2 regions of the Alkaliphilus flagellatus genome follow, and region 2 is predicted to be linked to the other one. Evidence: riboswitches for the same ligand, from Rfam matches in the RefSeq annotation. Region 2 holds a riboswitch; the other holds the start of a gene.
What was found. Region 2 has a riboswitch for glycine ahead of KQI88_RS03255 (GrdX family protein). Riboswitches for the same ligand answer to the same signal wherever they lie in the genome.

Region 1: it holds a riboswitch for glycine, as region 2 does, so the genes downstream of both, gcvT (glycine cleavage system aminomethyltransferase GcvT) here and KQI88_RS03255 (GrdX family protein) in region 2, are expected to answer to the same signal.

The regions. Positions count from the first base shown of each region.
Region 1 covers NZ_JAHLQK010000002.1:44,760-52,778, forward strand. Annotated here, with positions in the region: gene KQI88_RS05135 (aminotransferase class I/II-fold pyridoxal phosphate-dependent enzyme) at 1-1,189, shown strand, start outside; gene tmk (dTMP kinase) at 1,289-1,918, shown strand; gene KQI88_RS05145 (cyclic-di-AMP receptor) at 1,923-2,252, shown strand; gene holB (DNA polymerase III subunit delta') at 2,272-3,261, shown strand; gene KQI88_RS05155 (PSP1 domain-containing protein) at 3,255-4,148, shown strand; gene KQI88_RS05160 (DUF362 domain-containing protein) at 4,227-4,397, shown strand; gene KQI88_RS05165 (NAD(P)-dependent oxidoreductase) at 4,689-5,948, shown strand; glycine riboswitch at 6,208-6,309, shown strand; glycine riboswitch at 6,313-6,388, shown strand; gene gcvT (glycine cleavage system aminomethyltransferase GcvT) at 6,566-7,672, shown strand; gene gcvH (glycine cleavage system protein GcvH) at 7,733-8,019, shown strand, end outside.
Region 2 covers NZ_JAHLQK010000001.1:707,047-715,065, reverse strand. Annotated here, with positions in the region: gene KQI88_RS03270 (glycine/sarcosine/betaine reductase component B subunit) at 1-415, opposite strand, end outside; gene trxA (thioredoxin TrxA) at 491-808, opposite strand; gene trxB (thioredoxin-disulfide reductase) at 843-1,787, opposite strand; gene KQI88_RS03255 (GrdX family protein) at 1,890-2,276, opposite strand; glycine riboswitch at 2,376-2,456, opposite strand; glycine riboswitch at 2,458-2,569, opposite strand; gene KQI88_RS03250 (DegV family protein) at 2,910-3,755, opposite strand; gene trmL (tRNA (uridine(34)/cytosine(34)/5-carboxymethylaminomethyluridine(34)-2'-O)-methyltransferase TrmL) at 4,008-4,478, opposite strand; gene KQI88_RS03240 (thioredoxin domain-containing protein) at 4,577-6,646, opposite strand; gene KQI88_RS03235 (LysR substrate-binding domain-containing protein) at 6,766-7,650, opposite strand; gene KQI88_RS03230 (chromate transporter) at 7,778-8,019, shown strand, end outside.

The DNA.
Region 1 (8,019 bases), on a different contig from region 2:
TTTGGTAAATGGTAGTACAGCTGGTATATACAGTATGATAATGGCATCCACCTGTCCGGGAGATAAAATACTTATAGATAGGAATTGTCATCAGTCAGTAATAAATGCTAGTATACTGGGCGATTTAGTACCAACATATGTTTATCCTAATATGGATGAAGAACAAGGAATTGCAATGGGAATATTACCAGAAGATATTGAAAAACAATTGATAGAGCATAGTGATATTAAAGCAGTAGTACTTACTTATCCAACTTATCATGGTATTGCATGTGATTTAAAAAAAATAAGGGAAATAGTACATAAATATGATAAAATACTATTAATAGATGAAGCTCACGGCGCACACTTTGGATTAAGTGAATATTTACCTCCATCTGCCTTAAGCTGTGGAGCAGATGGAGTGGTGCAAAGCACTCATAAAACATTACCTTCCTTTACACAAAGCTCTATGCTCCATGTGCAGGGAGATAGAATAGATAGGGAAAAACTGAAGTTTATGCTTAGAATCCATCAAAGTAGCAGTCCATCATACTTATTATTATCTTCTTTAGATTTTGCGGTTATGGTTTATGAAACTGAGGGTAAATATTTAATGAAAGATTTACTTGAAAACATTAATAATTTTAGGGAAATGGTTTATAAACTAGACAAAGTAAGTATAATGAGTAAGGATATAATAGGGATTAATGGAGTCCATGCTATAGACCCTACTCGACTATGGTTTGGATTAAAAGGTATTACAGGATATAGGCTGGAACAAAGACTTAGAGATGAATTTAATATACAGATGGAACTGTCTAATAATTATGGTGTATTGGCAGTAACATCAATTGCTAATGACACACAAGATTTTTACAGGTTGCTAAGTGCTCTTGATATAATTTCTAAAGAAGAAACAAATAAAGGCTTTTATGACTTACAATCTTTTATATATAAAATACCTGAACAGGTTTTTACTCCAAGGCAAGCTTTATATAAGAATAAGAAAAGAGTATTACTCAAGGAAAGTAGCGGCTATACTAGTGGGGAATCTATAATACCATATCCACCAGGTATCCCATTAATTGTTCCAGGAGAAAAAATTAATGATGAGGTTATAGAATATGTTACAGCTATTATTAAGTCTGGTAAAGAGATTTTAGGACTTAAAGATGCTAGTTACCAGTGGATTGAAATATTAGCATAGGTCAATCTATAGAATAAGCAAGGACTTAGTTCTTATGGAGTTTTAGAACTATTAACCATCGAACAAAGTATAAAATAAAATAGCATATGAGGTGATTAGGTGAACAAAGGATTATTTATTACTATAGAAGGTCCAGATGGTGCTGGGAAATCTACACAAATTCCTTTTATTAAGAGATTTTTAGAAAAAAAAGGGTATGAAGTATTATTAACAAGAGAGCCTGGAGGAACTGTAATAGGAGAGAAAATTAGAGGGTTAATCTTGGATAAAAACCATCAAGAAATGTCAGATATTACTGAAGCTCTATTATATGCAGCTTCTAGAGCACAACATGTGGCAGAGCTTATTATTCCAGCTCTTAATGAGGGAAAGGTTGTACTATGCGATAGATTTGTAGATTCAAGTATGGTTTACCAAGGAAAAGGTAGGGGTATAGGGCTAGAATCTATTAGAAACATTAATGACTTTGCTACCAACGGACTAAGGCCTAATCTTACTATTTTACTAGATATAGATCCTGAAGTGGGATTAAAACGTATTAAGGCTACAAAAGAAGTAGATAGATTGGAGCAGGAAAAATTAGATTTCCATAGAAAAGTTTATGAAGGATATATGGAGCTTATTAATATGTATCCAGAGCGTATTAAGGTTATTAGTGGGAATCAATCTATTGAAGACATAAGTAAGGATATTGAAAGTAAATTAAAAATATTAATAGGGGAGGAATAATTTTATGAAATTAATTATTGCTATTGTTCACGATGAGGATGTTCACCATCTTATAGATGATTTAACTAAAGATAAGTTCATGGTGACTAAATTGGCTACTACAGGGGGATTTTTAAAGGCTGGAAATACAACACTGTTAATCGGTGTAGAAGATGATAAAGTAGATAGGGTTATTGAAATTATTAAAAATAATTGCGAAACAAGAAATCAGATGGTTACTTCACCAACTCCAATATCTGGAGCTGCAGGAGTTTTTATTCCATATCCTATAGAGGTTAAGGTTGGAGGAGCAACAATATTTGTTGTAGATATAGAAAAACATTTAAAACTGTAGTAGAAAGTAGGGACAGAGAATGGCCTTTAAAGGTATTGTTGGGCAGGAAAAAGCTATAGAGAGCTTAAAACGAGCTCTAGAGCATGACCAAGTGGCCCATGCCTATTTGTTTGAGGGAGCAGAAGGACTAGGGAAAAAAGCTATAGCTCTAGAACTAGCCTCTGCTCTAGTTTGCAATAGTAATAAGGACAGGCCATGTGGCAAATGTAGTAGTTGTGTAAAGGTAAGCAGTGGTAACCATCCTGAAATTAAAGTAATTGAAGGTAAAGGAACAATAAAGGTTGATGAAATACGGGAGCTTATAAAGGATATACAACTAAAGCCCTATGAAGGCACACGAAAAGCCTATATTATATGTAATGCAGATAAAATGAATATACAAGCACAAAATGCTCTTTTAAAAACATTAGAAGAACCTCCTCTTTATGTTACTTTAATTCTGCTAACTACAAAGGGAAATAGCCTACTGCCTACAATTGTTTCTAGATGTCAAACCATAAAGCTAAATCCTGTACGTTTAGAGGATATAAAATCATATTTAATTAATAATAAAAATATTGATATGGAGAAGGCACAGATGCTTGCGGCTTTTTCTGGAGGTATTGTAGGTAGAGCAATCGAATTATTAGACAACCCTGATTTTCATCAAAGAAGAGAAGGGGTTATTAAACTATGTAACAATTTAATGGGTACAAAACTCCTTATCATATTAGATCAAATTTCGTTTTTCGAGGAACAAAGACCACATACTGAAGAGATTTTTGATCTTATGATTAGCTGGTATAGGGATCTTATGGTATATAAGGAAACAGGAAGTATGGATCTTGTAATAAATGTAGATAAAAAAGAAGTGATAGATTTTCAGGTAAAAGGAATAGATTTAGGGAAAGTTAGAGATATTATTTTTATAATAGAAAAAGCAAAAAATAATTTGAAAAGCAATGTTCAATTTCACTTGAATATAGAAGTAATGCTTTTAAATATCCAGGAGGTATTATCTAAATGGTAACGGTTGTAGGAGTAAGATTCAAAAAGGCAGGAAAGATATACTATTTTGATCCTAGCGACATAGAAATAAATAAAAATGATTTTGTTATTGTTGAAACTGCTAGAGGGGTAGAATTTGGACAGGTTGTAGTTGGGCCAAAGCAGGTTTTAGAAGAAGATATTGTTAGTCCTTTAAAATCCGTTATCCGTATTGCCACAGAAGAAGATGAAAATCAGCATACAGAGAATAAGATAAAAGAAAAGGAAGCCCTAGAAGTTTGTACTGAAAAAATCCGAAAACATGACCTAGATATGAATCTAGTAGATGTTGAGTATACATTTGATAATAATAAAGTCATCTTCTATTTTACTGCAGATGGTAGGGTTGATTTTAGAGAGTTAGTAAAGGATTTAGCTGCTGTTTTTAAAACAAGAATAGAACTAAGACAAATAGGTGTAAGAGACGAGGCAAAAATGCTCGGAGGAATTGGTCCATGTGGTAGATCTCTTTGCTGTTCCACTTGGCTTGGCGATTTTGAACCAGTTTCAATTAAAATGGCTAAGGATCAAAATCTTTCTTTAAATCCTGCTAAAATTTCGGGTATTTGTGGTCGATTATTTTGTTGCTTAAAATATGAACATGATGTATATGCACAAATCCTACAAAAACTACCGAGTGTAGGCTCTATAGTCTTAACTCCAGATGGAGAAGGTATTGTAGTTGAAGCTAATGTATTGTTAGAGTTTGTAAAGGTTAAAATTAATAATCCTAATGATAATAATGGAGAAATTAAATCCTACTTTTTACATGATGTAACTAAGGTTAAAGAAGTTGAAGTTGAGGTAGAAGATGAATTAGATATTCCAGAAGAGCTAAAATCTGAATTGAAAAAACTAGATGAAATATAGATTTATATAGTATGTAATAATAATAAAAGGAAAAGCTTATATAGAATGATTTATACATTACCCTAGGAGGTGGTTATGATGGCTTATGTAATTACTGATGAGTGTATTAGCTGTGGTTCTTGTGAACCAGAATGTCCAGTAGATGCTATTACAGCTGGCTCAGACAAATATGTTATAGATGCTGCAACATGTATCGAATGTGGAGCTTGTGCAAATGTATGTCCAGTAGATGCTCCAGTTCCACAATAGGACCCTTAGATAAGGGTCTTTTTTATTGAAATAAAAAATATAGGTTTTCTAATTACTAAAGTATTATTAACTGATTTTTACGACTTTTATAACTAATGTAACATATTAAATAATCAATGTTTATATATTTATAAGACATTTTTATGGAGTTTGTAAAAAATAGTAGGTCATATTTACTTATTACTATTGCAAAGTTAAGTAATATTTTCTATTATAGTATGGGAGCATTATTATATAGTTATTAATGAAATATATAGCCTGAATTATCTAAAAGTTATAGGAGTTGATATTATGGCAGAACATGTAATAGATAAGGCAAAAAAATGTTTGCAATGTAAAAATCCAAGATGTCAAAAAGGGTGTCCTATCAATACCCCTATAAAAGAAATGATCAATTTGTTTTTAGAAGGAGACATTAATGGGGCTGGAAAAATTGTATTTGAGAACAATCCATTATCTGTAGTGTGCTCTTTAGTATGCCCCCATGAAAGACAATGTGAGGGTAGTTGTATATTAGGAATAAAATCAAGTCCTGTTAAAATAGGTGATATAGAGAACTATATTTCAGACTATAGTTTAAATTTAATAGATTTAAAACCAGATAAGAAACGTAAAGGTAATATTGGAATAATAGGTTCTGGTCCAGCAGGTATCACTATAGCCTTACTGCTAGCCTTAAAGGGATATAATATTACAATATTCGAAGCTAAAGATAAGATAGGCGGAATGCTTAGATACGGAATTCCAGAGTTTAGATTACCTAAAGATATTTTAGATAAAATTAAAAATAGATTAGTAGAGCTAGGGGTCGTAATTAGGCCTAACGTATTAGTAGGTTCTAGAATAACCATTGAAGAGTTGTTTAGAGACGGATTTGATGCTATATTTATCGGTACAGGTGTATGGCAACCTAAAAAGCTAAATATTAGAGGTGAAAGCTTAGGACATGTTCATTTTGCAATTGATTATTTAAAAAACCCTGATGTATATAAATTAGGGAATAAGGTGTGCGTTATTGGTGGTGGAAACGTTGCAATGGATGTAGCTAGAACAGCTATTAGAAAAGGTTCTAAAGAGGTTACTATAATGTATAGGAGAGGCACTGAAGATATGCCTGCAACTAATCATGAAATAGAATATGCTAAAGTAGATGGAGTTAAGTTTGAGTTGTATAGGGCTCCTGTTGAAATTACAGAGGAAGGCATAATTTATATTGAAACTAAGATGGTAGCTGACGAAGCTGGAGAAAGACTTGTTACTGTAGATGGTTCTGAAAGCTTATTTGAGTGTAACTCTATTATGGTTGCAGTTAGCCAAGGACCTAGAACTAATATAATATCAACAACAAAAGGAATAGAAGTAAACGAAAGAGGGTTAGCAATAGTAGATGAACATGGCAGAACTACTAAAGAAGGAGTTTTTGCATCTGGGGATGTTGTTACTGGAGCGAGAACTGTTGTAGAGGCAGTAAAATATTCGAAGCATGTAGCTGAGGCTATTGATAAATATGTTAGTGGAAAATATGAAAAGAAGGCTAATAAAGTATGTTAATTAAAATAAAAATCAAGGGTATAGACATAGGTGCTTATTCTTGATTTTTTTTTAATTTTATTATTTAGAATAAACATATAAAAGGGCATTATTTTATATTTGTATATCTTTTATGTGATAATCATATGAAATTTATATCCAATTTAAAGTATTCAAAAAATAATACGTGATAAAAAAATATCAGGAGTTGAAAAAATATTCTAAAAGATGTATTATTGTCTTATAGAAAGTTATATAAAAAACATACATACAGTACCAGATGATAACAACGAGAGATATCCACTAGGGTAGCCGAAGAAGCAATGTAAAAGATGCCGATTTTTTTGCAGAAACTTTCAGGCAGAAGGATCGTTGTTTGATGGAACTCTGAAGAGCCCGTATATACGGCGCCGTAGGAGAAATACATTTTAGTGTAGAAACTCTCAGGCAAAAATACAGAGGACATGATGGCAGATTTTCTTACTATTCCATTATGTTCTTATTTTTTGCATAAATTATTAGAATATATTTTAAATTTGGGAATAATTTTGTATGGAGGAATTTCCTCATACTATTAATTAAAATGATGTACTAGCTTTAATTTAGGGTAAACTATTATAAAAGAGGAGGAGATATTTATGACCGAGCTGCGCAGAACATCCTTGTATGAAGCACACAAGAGACATGGCGGCAAATTAGTTGATTATTCAGGATGGGAAATGTCAGTACAGTTTGAGGGATTAACAGCTGAACATGAAGCAGTAAGAACAGCAGCAGGAATATTCGATGTATCTCACATGGGGGAAATCGAAGTAAAGGGGAATCAAGCAGAGGATTTTGTTCAGTACCTAGTTACAAATGACATATCTGTGCTTGAAGATAATCAAATTCTTTATACATTCATGTGTTACCCAGATGGAGGAGTAGTGGATGACCTTTTAGTTTATAAGTTTAACAATAATCATTACTATTTAGTAGTTAATGCAAGCAATGCTGATAAAGATTATGAGTGGATGAAGCAAAACTTAGGTAAATATGATGCAGAAATAATTAATATTTCTGATGATGTATCAGAAATTGCTATTCAAGGACCGAAGGCTCAAGAAATATTGCAAGAGCTTACTGACACAGATCTTTCAGAAATAAAGTTCTTCTATTTAAAGAGAGATGTAAATATAAATGGTGCTAACTGTCTTGTTTCAAGAACAGGCTATACTGGGGAAGATGGTTTTGAAATTTACTTAGATCATAAAGATGCTGATTCTTTATGGGAAAAGCTTATGGAAGTTGGTAAAGATAAAGGATTAAGGCCAGCAGGACTTGGAGCAAGAGATACCTTAAGATTTGAAGTTGCCTTACCTCTTTATGGCAATGAAATCTCTCAGGATATTAGTCCTCTAGAAGCAGGATTAGGCTTTTTTGTAAAGTTAAATAAAACTGACTTTATTGGTAAGGATGCCCTTGTTAAGCAAAAAGAAGAGGGATTAAAGAGAAAACTAGTGGGATTTGAAATGAAAGAAAATGGAGTACCTAGACATGGATACGAAGTGATGGCCGATGGAAAGGTTATAGGCTTTGTAACTACTGGGTATAATTCTCCAAGTCTGAAGAAAAATATTGGTTTTGCTCTAGTTGATGCTGAGTATGCAGCCTTAGGTACACCAATAGAAATTAAAGTTAGAAAGAGAACTTTAAAGGCAGAGGTAGTTGGTAAAAAGTTCTATGATAAGCATACGAAAAAATAACTTTAAATAAATATCTAAAGAAATAAAAGATAATAAAAACAATTCAAGGAGGAGTATGGTATGAAAATTGTAGAAGGACTTTTATATTCAAATGATCACGAGTGGGTAAAGGTAGAAGGAAATAAGGCTTACATTGGAGTTACAGACTATGCACAACATGCATTAGGAGAAATCGTGTATATTGAAATGCCAGAAGTTGGAGATGAGTTTGACAAAGGTGATGTTTTTGGTGTTGTTGAGTCTGTAAAGGCAGCTTCTGACTCATATCTACCAGTTTCAGGAAAAGTAGTTGAGATTAATGAAGCTCTAGAAGATTCTCCTGAACTTGTAAACGAAGATGCTTTTGC
Region 2 (8,019 bases):
CTGCAACAACAACTATGTTGTGTAGTTGGGAAAATGGTGTATACTCTGCCCCAGGACCAGTCATATCGATGATACCTTCTTGGAAACCAACGATTTTACCTGCTGTTACTACTGCCACATTTTTTAAAGCATGTGTGCGGCCACTACCTACAGTATCAACCTTACTTATTACCCCTGGAAAAATCCCTCCAGGACCTTCAACTTTAACTCTAGGTTCAATAACGTCCTTAACTGGAGTAATTCTAACCTCTTCTCCTGGATGAGCTAATTCGATGTCGATGCTTTTAATATGTTCATCTCCACCAATTTCTTTAAGCATTTCATCCTTATTGACATAAAGTACGCCGTTTTCTACTTTAGTAGTATCTCCGAACTTTACATCATTAATGAAAATTTTTCCTAATTCTAAGCGCACAAGCTTCACCTCCCTTTATTTCTAAGGGCCTATAATTGAATACTTTCAATTCGTTCCCATTATAGGCCAGTTTAGTTATAAGTATTTTTTAATCATTGATTCAATATTTGCTCTTGTTGCATCATCCTTAGTTAATTCATCTACCTTTGCACCATTGTTATAGATAGCAATAGTAGGTAGACCTAGTACCTTTTCCTTAATGGCTAGCCTTCTTGCCTGAGTAGTGTTTAATTTAGTAAATTTAATTTTGTCACCATATTGCTCTTTTAACTCCATAATATCAGGCATTAATGCTTTGCATGGCTCACAACCATCACTCCAATAATCTACTAATACATACCCTTCAGCTTGAAGTACTTCACTTTCAAAAGTGTCTTTATCAACAGATATCATTTTCCTTCACCTCCTTAAAGTTGTATTAAACTTGTTATTCTAGTTCATTTTCTATATATTTTTCAGCTTGAATTGCTGCAATAGCTCCATCAGCAGCTGCTGTAATAACCTGTCTTAATGATTTTACCCTACAATCTCCTGCTGCAAACACACCCGGAACATTGGTTTTCATATTATCATCAGTTATTATATATCCAACTTCATCCATATTTATAATACCTTTAAATATTTCGGTCGCAGGGATATAACCAACAAATACAAATATACCAAAAGTTCCATCATCTTCGTTAGCTGTATACTCTGTAGTTTCACCAGTTTTTAAATTTTTAAATACTACACTCTCAACTATTCCATCGCCTTTAATTTCCGTTACAGTACTGTCCCATATAAAGTCAATTTTAGCATTGTTGAAAGCTTTATCTTGAATAGATTTAGCAGCTCTAAGCTCATCTCTTCTATGTACTATAGTTACTTTTCTAGCAAATTTAGTTAAGAAAATAGCTTCTTCAACAGCAGAGTCCCCTCCACCAATAACAAATACCTCTAGGTCTGTAAAAAAATCTGCATCACAAGTAGCGCAGTAGGATACTCCTTTACCAGTTAATTCTCTTTCTCCTGGCGCACCTATTGGCCTTGGGTTAGCTCCCGAGGCTATAATTATAGATTTAGCTTTATAAGTTGCTTTTTCTCCTACTAAAACCTTTATTGACTCATCTACTTTTATGTCTTTTATTGTATCTTTTTCAAACTTTGCTCCAAACTCATTACATTGCTCTACCATTCTATCTATTAATATTGGTCCTGTAGCATTTTGCATAGATCCTGGGTAGTTTGCAACTTCTTCTGTACTTACAATTTGCCCACCTGCTTTTTCCTTTTCTAAAATCAATGTTGACATTTTACCTCTAGCTGCATAAAGTCCAGCTGATAACCCAGCAGGTCCTCCACCTATTATAATTACATCATAAATGTTTTCCATGTGTTTCACTCCTTTGAATTTCGTATTTTATTAGTTTTTATGCTTAATTAAAAATAACACTTTAAATTAATGGAATTTGAGGCTAAAATATTGGCTAAGATTCTAATTAAATTGCCTCATACTTTCAATTGCACTGTCCAATAGTGTGCGATCAATTTCCATAAAATCTTTTAATATCTCATTATCCCACTTCTTAGGAGTCCTTATTCTAATAAATTTTTGAGCAGTACTAATGCTATCTTCTATAATCATTAAGGAATCAATATGTAAATCTTCTTTTTCACAGGATATGGCCAGACTTTTGTAAGGAGTTTCGTTAGGTTTAACACTACCTGATAAAGGGTGGGTTAACAGTCTGTGTCCTTCGTGTATTTTATTCCTTGCTAGGAATAAAACGTCTAAGTAATTTCCATCAACAAACTCTATATTATAATCGTTGTTATATTTTTGTCTAACTTCCATATTATTTGTAATAATTATTGCCTTCACCCAACTTTACCTCCGTAAATTTACTCTTTGAGTTATTTCCATAAAATTACTTAATTATACAAAAACAGAGCAACTAATACAACGCCTTGTTGTCATAGTTGCTCTGTTCATTAACCTGAGAGTTTCTTTCTCAAACTGCAGAAATTGCCCCATCGGTGCTAAATTACGCTTTTCAGAGTACCGTCCAAATACGGTCCTTTTGCCTGAGATATTCACTAAAAAATGGCGAACTTTTTAGCTTCTTCCTTCGGCGTTTAACATTTAAAATGTCAAATCTCTCCCGCATTTTTCTTCCAGTTACAATATTAAATTATTAGTATGCTAAATTTTTCTAAATGTCTATCTTCAATCACATTATAATATATATATTAGGCAGTAGCAACTACTTTTATTAAATTTTTACCCATGTTTTATTGACATTACATAAGAATGTTCAAATTGTCAAATTTATAACAAATTAAAATTTCTTAATAATTCATTCTGACTTTTCAGCATTTTATAACTTTTCGCTAACTTTAGCAATAACACATAGGTTAATCTATTTTTCTTATATCCAAAATGCGTTTAACTAAACACCATTGTTATTTAAACACCACATCCAATTAAATCTAATTTTTTGTACTTATATTTTAACTACTCAATAATGTAAAAAATAGCTAATGTACCTGGTCCAGCATGAGTTCCTATCGTACATCCTATTTCAGTAACAATCACTTCTTTTGGATTAAGCTCTCTTAGCACTTGATCCTTTAACACAGCTAAAGTTTCCGGACAGCTTGCATGAGAAATACCAACTACTTTATCCTCAAAATCTTTTCCACGCTGTTTTGCAAGCTCTATCATTTTACCTACTACTTTTTTACTTCCTCTTACTTTATCCAAAGGCTCAACTAATCCTTCTGCAACTGTTAAAATAGGCTTAATATTTAGCATAGTTGCTATTGTAGCTTTCATCGGGTTCAAACGACCACCTTTTTTCAAGTATTCTAAAGTATCAACAGTAAAAATATGGTCCACATTTAACTTAATTTTACTTAGTCTATTAATTATTTCATTTAAGCTTTTTCCTTCCTCTGCCATTTTTGCGGCCTCATATACAAACATTCCGCCACCGAAGGATAACCCCATAGTATCAAAAACCTGGATTTTATTGGTTTCTAATGAGTTTTTAGCTATTATTGCTGATTGATGTGTACCACTTGCCCTTGAAGAGCCATTTATACACAAAACTTCTTTGCCCTCACCTAATGCTTTTTCAAATATCTGCATAAAAGTATTCGGACTTATTTGAGAAGTCTTTGGTAGTTCTTCTGATTGTGTAAGTTTTTCATAAAATTGTGCGTTTGTTAAATCAACACCATCCCTATATTCTTTATCACCAAAAATAATAGTTAAAGGCATTACTATAATATTATGTTTTTCTACAATATCTTTAGGAACATCAATCATACTATCTGTAATAATTTGAATCTTACTCATTTTATCTCCTCCATTATTCTACTTAACTTATCTATTAATTAATTATTAATTGACTGTTTATTTAATTCCATTCTATACTTTATTTAATCAATTTACAATATTTTCTATGTTAAAAGCAAAAGTCATCCTACACTATCTAACATACTTATGTTGCACTTAAATTTTAAAATCTAACTAAAAATTTCACCTACTTAAAATACTTATAGTTCTAGCTTTCTTATATAGAATAAAAATAGAGTAGCCATAGCTACCCTATCTCATATTCGGATAATTATATTGTCGTAACACTTCATATACTACAATAGAAACAGAATTAGATAAATTTAATGATCTTGCTCTTTCTAAGTCTACCATAGGAATTCTTATGCAAGTTTCCTTGTTATTATTTAATATATCTTTTGGAATACCAGCAGTTTCTTTACCAAACATTATATAACAATCTTCCTTTGGGTATTCCATATCACTATGGGATTTTTCTGCTTTAGTTGTTGCATAGTATATTTTGGCATTAGAGTTCTTCTCTAAAAATTCTTTATAGCTGTTATAATACCTTAAGTCTAATATATCCCAATAGTCAAGTCCTGCACGCTTTACATGCTTTTCATCTATAGAAAACCCTAATGGACCTATTAAGTGAAGTACACTTCCTGTTGCAGCACAGGTTCTAGCAATATTTCCTGTATTTTGCGGAATTTCTGGTTCTAATAATACTACATGTAGCAATTTTTCTCCCCCTAACTATCATATGTTAAAAGTATACCACTGAATTATAACACAAAATCAAAGCTCAATTGTAATAAATTTTAATTGACTATGTAGTATTAATCAGCAAAAAAACTATACTCTGTATCAATAAGCTTAATAAACTGATCTAATTGATTAGTTGGCTCATGGCATACAAAGTTAGAGCAAACATGAGCAGTAGTTATGTCATCTTTCATTTTCTTATCTAATATATTAGAACCTATATTTTTTATTAGTTGATTATTTATATTAACAGCTACAGTTGTAAATGGCATGAATCTATTATTTATTTCCATAATCATTTCATTATATAAATCGTCCTTTTTATTAGCTACAATTACTACTTCTGTCTTTGGCGCAAAATAAAACAAAGTAGCAGTCATTAAAAATGTATGGGCATTAGGATGTTCTTTAGCACTATTTCCAAATGCATACAATAGTTTTTCTGTTAGTTCCTCTAATTTTGTGTCCCCTGTTAAACTAGCTAACCTAAGCATATTTAAAGCTGCCACACTATTTCCCGAAGGAATAGCACCATCATATACTTCCTTAGGTCTTATAACAAGTTGTTCTGCATCATGTCCATAAAGATAAAACCCTCCATCATTTTCATCCCAAAATAGCTTAATCATATCATAATTCAATTTAATAGCTTTTTCTAAAAAGTCTTCGTTAAGTGTAGCTTCATATAGCTCTAACAATCCCCAAATTAAAAATGCATAATCATCTATATAACCTAAATATGCAGAATGTCCATCTCTATATCTAGCTAATAGACGTCCATCTTCTCTAATAAGGTTTTTGAAGATAAACTCAGTAGCATCAGTGGCACCATTTAAATACTTTTCTTCACCTAAAACCCTATAACCATATGCCATAGCTGCTATCATAAGTCCATTCCAAGATGTAAGTATTTTATCATCCTTATGGGGATGGACTCTTTTGTTACGTATATCAAATAGCTTCCTATTCATAATCTCTAATTTGTTTTTTAACTCTTGATTTTGACCTATATCCTCTAAATCTTGATTTATCAAATTAGGTATATTATGTCCCTCAAAGTTACCTTTATTTGTTATATCATAATACTTACAATATATTTTAGCGTCATCTTTACCTAAAACATATTCAATTTTATCAACTGTCCACACATAAAACTTTCCTTCTATACCCTCAGAGTCTGCATCCTCTGCAGAATAAAACCCTCCTAAGGGCGAAGTCATATCTCTTAATACATATTCGAAGAGTTTTTCAGCAATCTCTTTATATATCTCTTTTCTTGTAGCATGGTAAGTTTCTAAATATACAATAGATAGCATAGCATTGTCATAAAGCATCTTTTCAAAATGAGGTACTAGCCACTTTCTATCTACAGAGTATCGTGCAAATCCATAACCAACGTGATCAAACATTCCACCTTTATACATTGCTTTCAAAGTATTTTCTACTATTTCTAGAGCCTTTTTCTCTTTAGTAGCCGACCAATACTTTAATAAAAAACTTAAATTATGAGGTGTTGGAAACTTCGGTTGCTTACCAAATCCTCCATATTGTGGATCATATAAATACTCTAACTCTTCAAAAGTTTTGTGTATAATGTCCTTTTCAACCTCTGTACTTCGTTTATTAGATTCCATACCTGCAATAGCTTCACTTATCTCTTTACTATTTTGTATAATTTCATCCTTTCGATCTTTCCACTGCTTTGAAATTTGAGTCAAGATATCCATTAACCCAGTATGTCCATACTTCTTATTCTTAGGAAAATAGGTTCCTGCATAAAAAGGTTTTTGATCTGGAGTAATAAATACAGTTAGAGGCCATCCTCCATGCCCAGTAAGAGCTTGGCAAAATGTCATATATATATTATCTATATCAGGTCTTTCTTCCCTATCTACTTTTATAGCTATAAAGTTTTCATTTAATAATTGAGCCACCTCTTCATCTTCAAAGGACTCCCTTTCCATTACGTGACACCAGTGACATGTGCTGTATCCTATACTCAGAAATATTGGCTTATCTTCTTCCTTAGCCTTTTCAAGCGCTTCTTCACCCCATGGATACCAATCTACAGGATTATATGCATGTTGAAGTAAATAAGGGGATTTTTCATTAATCAATCGATTAGGTATTTTATTATTAGGCATAACACCACCGTCTTTCATATTACATTTTTAAGTATTATTCCCTAAATAAAAAAGATTACTATAATTAATTTAATAGTAATCTTAGATGAATCCTTTATATTCTTTTTAATAGAGGTGATCTATTTATCACTTGCTTTATTCTTGATTATTTCGATTAGCGTTTTATAATTCTTAGTTTGGATCTTATCTTTATGAAAGACAATATGATTTACACTGATTAATTTAAAATCATTTACTTTCACCTCAAAAAGCTCTCCACTGCTAAGTTCGTTTTCCACTAATATTTTGGGCAACACACTTATCCCTAAGTTTTGCTTTACCGCATGGATTAAAGCCTGTGAATTTACACTTGTCCACTCTGGGTTTACAGTTATATTATGTAATAATAATGCACTGTCAAAAACATCACGAATGGCACTGCCTTCTTCCCTCAACAATAATCTTTCCTTTATTAACGTATTAACATCTACCGATTTTTCTAACACAAATTTATGTTCAGGCGAACAAAGTACTGCCAATCTATAGTTTGAAAATGGAATTTTTATTAACTCTTCCTTATAAATAACTCCCTCAATCAATCCTAAATCAATTTCATTCTTGAGTAGCATATTTTCAATATTTCTAGCATTATCAATTATAACCTTGGTGGGAGTATTCTTGCAAACCGTTTCAAAATTTGCTATTGCTTTAGGTAAAATAAAATTTGCAATGGTTATGCTTGATCCAATCTTGATAGTTGCATTGTCTTCTAATTCTTTAGAGTTTTGTTCCAAGTCATCATACAAATCTAAAAGCTTTATTGCTTTTCCTAAAAATAGTTTGCCTGTTTCATTTAAATAAAGTCTTCTTGAAATTCTATCAAATAAACAAATGCCTAAATAGCATTCTAGTTCATTGATTGCATGAGAAACTGCTGGCTGTGTCATAAACAGCTTTTCAGATGCCTTTGTAATACTCTCTTCTTCGCATACAGTTTTAAAAATACGCAAATGCCTCAAATTCACATGAATCTCTCCCTTACATTACTAATTAGTTATGTTTATTATAATATTATACTATTTTACTTATTATATTTCTATGAGTATAATATAAAAAGTCAATAATTTATATGTAGAGGAGAATTTTATCATTATGAAATCTAAAAAATTTAAACTCTATTTTTCCTTGTTTAGAATAATGTTTTCTATAAGTGCATTTACCTTTGGGGGAGGATACATTGTTATACCAATGATGCAAAAATACTTCGTAAATAATCTAAAGTTAATTAGTGAACAGGAACTACTAGATATGGCAGCAATTTCGCAGTCGACACCTGGTGCAATTGCAGTTAATATTTCTGTATTAGTAGGTTATCGTATTGCCGGAATTATAGG